Linked DNA regions of Terriglobus albidus. The protein of the gene in region 2 binds, or shares a complex with, the protein of the main gene of each other region. Links are inferred from orthologs where the notes say so. Each region holds a gene or a part of one and is shown on either strand. Other genes may lie near its edges.

Evidence for each region. The genes of interacting proteins can lie anywhere in the genome.
Region 1: the proteins of secY (region 2) and secA are in contact, whole or in part, in a crystal structure (PDB 3DIN), measured with the Thermotoga maritima proteins. The link is inferred for Terriglobus albidus from one-to-one orthologs. Residues at the interface, in WP_004081795.1 of Thermotoga maritima: Glu108, Gly109, Glu110, Glu111, Ala236, Glu237, Arg238, Arg239, Ile240, Thr241, Ile242, Gln243, Tyr244, Ala245, Arg246, Arg247, Val248, Thr249, Gly250, Arg251, Arg252, Val253, Tyr254, Gly256, Ala257, Ser258, Thr259, Tyr260, Leu261, Pro262; in WP_004082002.1 of Thermotoga maritima: Glu261, Ala262, Arg263, Lys300, Ala301, Arg302, Thr303, Ile304, Ile305, Leu323, Tyr324, Asp325, Pro326, Val329, Ser330, Tyr333, Ile336, Lys340, Phe345, Val349, Glu363, Phe364, Tyr374, Ser375, Gly376, Gly377, Glu393, Ile395, Thr482, Ser483.

The regions. Positions count from the first base shown.
Region 1 is NZ_CP042806.1:4,219,168-4,222,736, forward strand. Bases 80-3,569 are described here. They hold secA (preprotein translocase subunit SecA), read right to left. Parts: upstream 3,265-3,569; coding sequence 280-3,264; downstream 80-279. Other genes in these bases: FTW19_RS16740 (hypothetical protein), read left to right, coding at 80-180; FTW19_RS16750 (rhamnogalacturonan acetylesterase), read right to left, coding at 3,330-3,569. Also shown: more of FTW19_RS16740, read left to right, coding at 1-79. UniProt on the Escherichia coli protein: Required for protein export, interacts with the SecYEG preprotein conducting channel.
Region 2 is NZ_CP042806.1:4,064,273-4,067,159, reverse strand. The notes cover bases 28-2,835. They hold secY (preprotein translocase subunit SecY), read left to right. Parts: upstream 28-636; coding sequence 637-2,034; downstream 2,035-2,835. Other genes in these bases: map (type I methionyl aminopeptidase), read left to right, coding at 2,761-2,835; FTW19_RS16070 (adenylate kinase), read left to right, coding at 2,039-2,749; rplO (50S ribosomal protein L15), read left to right, coding at 118-561. Also shown: more of map, read left to right, coding at 2,836-2,887. UniProt on the Escherichia coli protein: The central subunit of the protein translocation channel SecYEG. Consists of two halves formed by TMs 1-5 and 6-10.

The sequences.
Region 1 (3,569 bases), 150 kb from region 2 along the record:
GCAACGCAACGGCGACTTGAGGGTCTCTCAGGCTCTGTGGCGGGTTCGCACAAAACCGCTGTCGATCAGATTAAGGATTTTCTCTTGAAAGCGCGTGAAGCGCTGAAGGCCGGCGACGTGGACGGAGCAAATACTCTGACGACCAAAGCCAAGCTGCTGCTTGACGATATCGCGCGCTGAGTAATTCAATGATCGAAATAATTGAATAATTGAAGGAAAAACCCGGCGGAGCTGGCCAGATGTGCTTCGTTTCCCTTCAACAAGGACCGTTCTCGGGGCCTATGCTTCGGCGCCGTGGCACTTCTTGTACTTCTTGCCAGAGCCGCAGGGGCAAAGATCATTCCGTCCGACTTTCTCTCCGGCACGGCGCGGAGCAGCGGGCTCGGCAGAGGCGTCTCCGCCTGCCTGCCGGGCCGCATTCAGCTCACGTTCCTTGCGCCGCTGGAACTCACGCTCCAGCTCGTCGATCGTTGTTTGCGGAGCCCGCGTCGGAATCGGGATCTCGCGCATGGTCTGCGGAATCTGGGCCGCATTTTCACCGGAGGAGACCTCCACGGCTTCCAGCTCCGGCGAAGCCGCAGGACGCAGCGCTGCCATCTGCTCCGGAGTCTCAATCGGCGTTCCATCCGGTCCGATGATCTGCATGCGGAAGAGCGTGCGCAACGTGTCTTCCTGGAAGCGCAGCATCATCGCCTCGAACATCTCGAACGATTCCTTCTTATAAGCCACCAGAGGATCCTGCTGCGCATAGCCGCGCAGGCCGATTCCCTCTTTCAGGTGGTCCATTGCCAGAAGGTGATCCTTCCAAAGGCTATCGAGCACGCTGAGCATGATGACGCGCTCGTGATAGCGCATACCCTGGGGCGACAGAATCTGCTCCTTGAACTCGTAGCGGCCACGCAGCTTCTCGTAGATCGCCTCACCCAGCTCATGCCGGTTTAGCTGCGAGGCATCGATCTCTCTGTCCAGTCCCGGTCCAAAGACATCGCCCAGCGCAGCGAAGAGCTCTGTCGTCTTCCACTGGTCCGGATGCACGTCCGCCGGCGCGTTTGCGTCCAGAGCACTGCTCAGAGCCGTCGTCAGGTAGTCATCGAGAATCAACTCTTTCTGATCAACACCTTCCAGCAGACCGCGGCGCAGACCGTAAACCGCCTCGCGCTGCTTGTTCATGACGTCGTCGTATTCGAGGACGTGCTTGCGGCTCTCGAAGTTCTGGGTTTCGACGGCCTTCTGCGCTGCCTCGATACGGCGTGTGATCATGTTGCTTTCGATCGGCACGCCCTCTTCCATCCCCAGGCGCTGCAGCAGCGTACTGACCCACTCACGCGCAAAGATGCGCATCAGATCATCTTCGAGGGAGAGATAGAACTTTGAAGCACCCGGATCGCCCTGGCGGCCGGCGCGTCCACGGAGCTGATTATCCACGCGCCGCGATTCATGGCGTTCAGTACCGATGATGAACAGGCCACCCGCTTCGGCTACCTTTGCGCGCTCTTCGACCGCTCTGGCAGCAAAATCGGAAAAGACAGAGTCCCACTGCTGATGTGAGGTCTCGAACTCCTGTCCCTGGTAGTAAAACCGTGTCATGCCTGGTCCGGCGGTTGGCGAAATCGCGCCCTCGGCGGCGCTTACGGCACGCGCCAGATTTTTCTTCACCAGCTCCTGGCGAGCCATGAATTCCGCATTCCCGCCCAGCAGAATGTCGGTGCCGCGTCCAGCCATATTGGTAGCGATGGTCACCATTCCCAGACGGCCTGCCTGCGCGACGATCTCGGCTTCGCGCTCGTGGAACTTTGCGTTCAGCACTACATGGCGGACACCCTTCTTCTGCAGAATCTGCGAGAGCAGCTCCGACTTTTCAATCGACGTGGTACCCACCAGCACCGGCTGGTGATTGTCATGCAGACGCTGAATCTCGTCCGCCACCGCGAAGTACTTTTCCTTCGCCGTCCGGTAGACCACGTCCTGGTGTTCCAGGCGGAGCATCGGACGGTTCGTAGGAATAACAACAATTTCGAGCTTGTAGATCTTGTCGAATTCAGCAGCTTCCGTCTCCGCGGTACCTGTCATACCGGAGAGCTTCTTGTACAAGCGGAAGTAGTTCTGGAAGGTGATGGTCGCCAGCGTCTGGTCTTCCTTGCGAATGGCAACGCCTTCCTTGGCCTCAATCGACTGGTGCAGACCATCAGACCAGCGGCGGCCCGGCATGAGACGGCCCGTAAACTCGTCGACGATGATGACCTCGCCGTCCTTCACCACGTACTCGACGTCGCGGCGGTAGAGCGTATGCGCCTTGACCGCCGTCTCCACGTGATGCTTCAAGTCCCAGTTCTCAGGATCAGCGATGTTTCCGATGCCGAGCAGTTTTTCGATCTTCTCCCAACCCTCGTCCGTTACGGTGATGGCCTTGTGCTTCTCGTCCACAACGTAGTCGCCGGTGTAGATCTTCTGTTCGATCGTTTCTGTCAGTTCACCGCGTTCCAGCTCCGGAATGATCACATTCACACGGGCGTACTTGTCGGTCGTCTGGTCCGTGGGACCGCTGATGATCAGAGGCGTACGCGCTTCGTCGATCAGGATGGAGTCCACTTCGTCGACGATGGAGTAGTAGTGTCCGCGCTGCACCAGATCGGTCAGCTCGAACTTCATGTTGTCGCGCAGGTAGTCGAAACCGAATTCGTTATTCGTGCCGTAGGTAATATCCGCGGCATAGGCCTCGCGCCGCTGGCGGTCGTCCAGGTCGTGCACAATCACGCCGACCGTCAGACCCAGGAACTCGTAGATCTTTCCCATCCACTCGGCGTCGCGCTTGGCCAGATAGTCGTTCACCGTGACCACATGCACGCCTCTACCGGCGAGGGCGTTCAGATAGCACGGTAAAGTGGCGACCAGCGTCTTACCTTCGCCGGTCTTCATTTCGGAGATCTTTCCGGAGTGCAGCACCATACCGCCGATTAACTGCACATCAAAATGGCGCATGCCTACGGCACGCTTACCCGCCTCGCGCACCACGGCAAAGGCCTCGGGCAGCAACTCATCGAGAGCCGCCATCTCTGCCGCGCGCAAGGCGTCAGCATCTTCGATTCCATTCGTCTTAACGGCGATCCGCTCACGGAACTCCACCGTTTTGGCGCGTAGCGCCTCATCTGACAGTGCCGCAACCGACGGCTCAAAAGCATTTATTTGCTCCACCACCGGGAGCAGCTTCTTCACGGCACGTTCATTACTGGTGCCGAAGACTTTCGCGAGAACGGTATTGATCAAAACGAGTTGTCCCTCGGGCACAATGCGCCCATCTATCAGTTTAGACGAAAGCTTCCGCCGGCGCTCTACCGGAGGTACGTAGTCAGCGGCGAGTTTGCGCGCCGCAGCGCCTCCACCACAGCCCCTGCATTCAGCTCCGCGCCCTCGGAGCTGGTATGCGTGTGGTCGATGGGAAATAAAAGCTTTGTCTTTTCAGCACCCATCGCCTCCAGCTTGTCGGCCTCGACCGTTGCCATGTCGACAAACGCCACATGTTCCGCCTCAGCCGTCTGCCCGATAAAGCCGTCATACCCCATATCCCGTTC
Region 2 (2,887 bases):
CAGACTAAAGCGCGTTTCACGCGCAAACCATGGGCGATGTAGAATCAGTACATCGCCCACAAACATATGCGAGTCGGGAGGAGGGAACACTCTTCACCGGCGTTGAGCGAGGAAATAATGGCAAAGAATCTTTCGAACCTCCGTGCGCCGAAGGGCGCCAACAGCAACAAGAAGCGTATCGGCCGCGGTATGGGCTCGGGTATGGGTAAGACCTCGACCCGTGGCCACAAGGGCCAGGGTTCGCGCTCTGGCTCGCGCACGATGCGCGGTTTTGAGGGCGGCCAGATGCCGCTGCACCGTCGTCTTCCGAAGCGCGGCTTCACCAACATCTTCCGTACCGAGTACACGGTTCTGGGTCTGGACACGATCGCTTCTCTGAACGAGAGCGAGCTGACGATCGAGAAGCTGCAGGCTCTGGGTGTGGCGAAGAAGAACGCGCTGGTGAAGGTTCTGGCAAATGGCGAGATCACCACTGCTGTTACCGTGCATGCTCATAAGTTCTCCAAGGCTGCTCAGGAGAAGATTGAGAAGGCCGGCGGTAAGGCTGTCGTTCTCGGCTAATGGTTAGGGGCCCGGCCATGGCGCCGGGCCTTGTTCTCTTCGTTTCACCCGAAGTTCTCGAGGCCTCACTCTCAGATGCTGGATAAGTTCCTCAACATCTTCCGTATCCCCGACCTGCGCAAGCGTGTTCTGTTTACGCTTGGCCTGTTGGCGGTCTATCGCCTGGGTGCACATATCCCGACGCCGGGTATCAATGCCGATCTGCTGCAGCAGTACTTCCAGCAGAATTCGGGTTCCGCGCTGGGTCTGGTTGACCTGTTTTCCGGCGGCAACCTGCGCAAGCTGACGATCTTTGCGCTGGGCATCATGCCGTATATCACCGCCTCCATCATCTTCCAGTTGCTGACGGTTATTTATGAGCCGTTGGCCAAACTGCAGAAGGAAGGTGAAATCGGCCGTCGCAAGATCACACAGTGGACCCGCTACCTCACGGTTCTGCTGGCGATCGTGCAGTCGTTCTTTATCGGCCTGACACTGACCAGCACGCAGACCGGAGCTCCGATGGTGACCATCGGCAAGTGGTCGTTTATCGCGATGGCGGTGTTGACGCTGACTACCGGGACTGCCTTCATCATGTGGCTGGGCGAGCAGATTACCGATCGCGGTATCGGCAACGGCATGTCGCTGCTGATCTTTACGGGTATCGTTGTCGGCCTGCCGCGCGGTATCCAGGATCTGTGGGAGAAGGCAACGACCCGTGCCTGGGGAGCCTTCACTCCGATCGCACTGTTGATCCTTGTCGCCGGTATGATCGCTGTGGTCGCGTTTATTGTCTGGGTTGAGCGCTCTGAGCGTCGCATCCCGGTGCAGTATGCGAAGCGTATTGTAGGACGCCGTCTGATGGGCGGACAGTCGACTCACCTGCCGCTGAAGGTAAACTCCGGCGGCGTAATGCCGGTCATCTTCGCCAGCTCGATCCTTTCGGCTCCGTTGCTCTTCGCGAATGCCGCGTGGGTGCAGAACACCAAGTTCCTGCGTATTCTGACCGAAGGTCTGAAGCCGGGCGAACCGTGGTACGAGATCCTGTTCTTCGCGGCGATTATCTTCTTTGCCTACTTCTACATCTCGATCGTCTTCCGTCCGGATGACATCGCTGACAACATGCGGAAGTACGGTGGTTTTATTCCCGGTATCCGTCCGGGTCGCCGCACAAGCGACTATCTGAATGACATCCTGACCCGTATTACGCTGGTCGGCGCGCTATATCTGATCATCATCACCATCATTCCGCAGTTCCTGATTTCAGGTATCCACCTGAATCACCTGTGGCTGGTTGGTACCCTGTTCGATAAGCTGCCGACCTGGGTCACTAACGGTATGGGCGTACAGTTCTACTTCGGTGGAACCTCGCTGCTGATCGTGGTGGGTGTGGCGATGGACACGGTGAACCAGATCGAGTCGCAATTGATCATGCGTCACTACGACGGCTTTACGCCGAAGAGTGGCCGCATCCGCGGACGCCGGAGCTGGTAACGGGATGGAATGCGTAACCTCTCCGGGACAGCCGGAGTTCATCTCCGGGCCGGTTCTGCTGTTAGGTGCGCCAGGAGTCGGTAAGGGAACCCAGGCCCAAATTCTGATGCAGGCCTGGGGTGTTCCCCAGATTTCAACCGGCGACATTATCCGAGCCAACATTAAGGGTGGTTCGGAGGTGGGGAAAGAGTTCCAGAAGCTCGTCTCCGCCGGCCATCTGGTGCCGGATGACCTGGTCAACCAGATGGTGGCCGAGCGGCTGGAACAGCCGGACACCGCGCGGGGGTATTTGCTGGACGGTTTCCCACGGACCCTGCCCCAGGCGGAATGGCTGGATGGGCACCTGGGAACGAACCCCTCGGGGCTCCCCGTCGTTGCCGTGAGTATCGAAGTTGGGTATACTCAACTACTGGGCCGCATTACGGGCAGAAGGACTTGCCCGGTATGTCAAACCATCTATAACGTTCATTTCAATCCACCGAAGGTGGAAGGGAAGTGCGATAAGGAAGGTGCGGCTCTCGAACAGCGGGCAGACGACACGGAAGAGAAGTTCGCCGAACGCATGCGGGTGTTTGACGCGCAGACGGCACCGGTGATCGAGCACTACCGCGCTCTCGGACGATTTGAAGCAGTAGACGGTGATCATCCAGTTGAGGTGGTTACTGAAAAGATTGTGGCTGCGTTGATGCGGCTAAGAGGGAACGAAGGGCAGTAAGCGGATCGACAATGGCCATCATGATCAAAACGCCGCAGGAGATCGAAAAGATGCGGCAGGCGGGGATTATCCTTCGCCAGGTACATGAAGCGATCCGTCAGGCGGTGAAGCCGGGCGCTACCACGATGGATCTGGAGC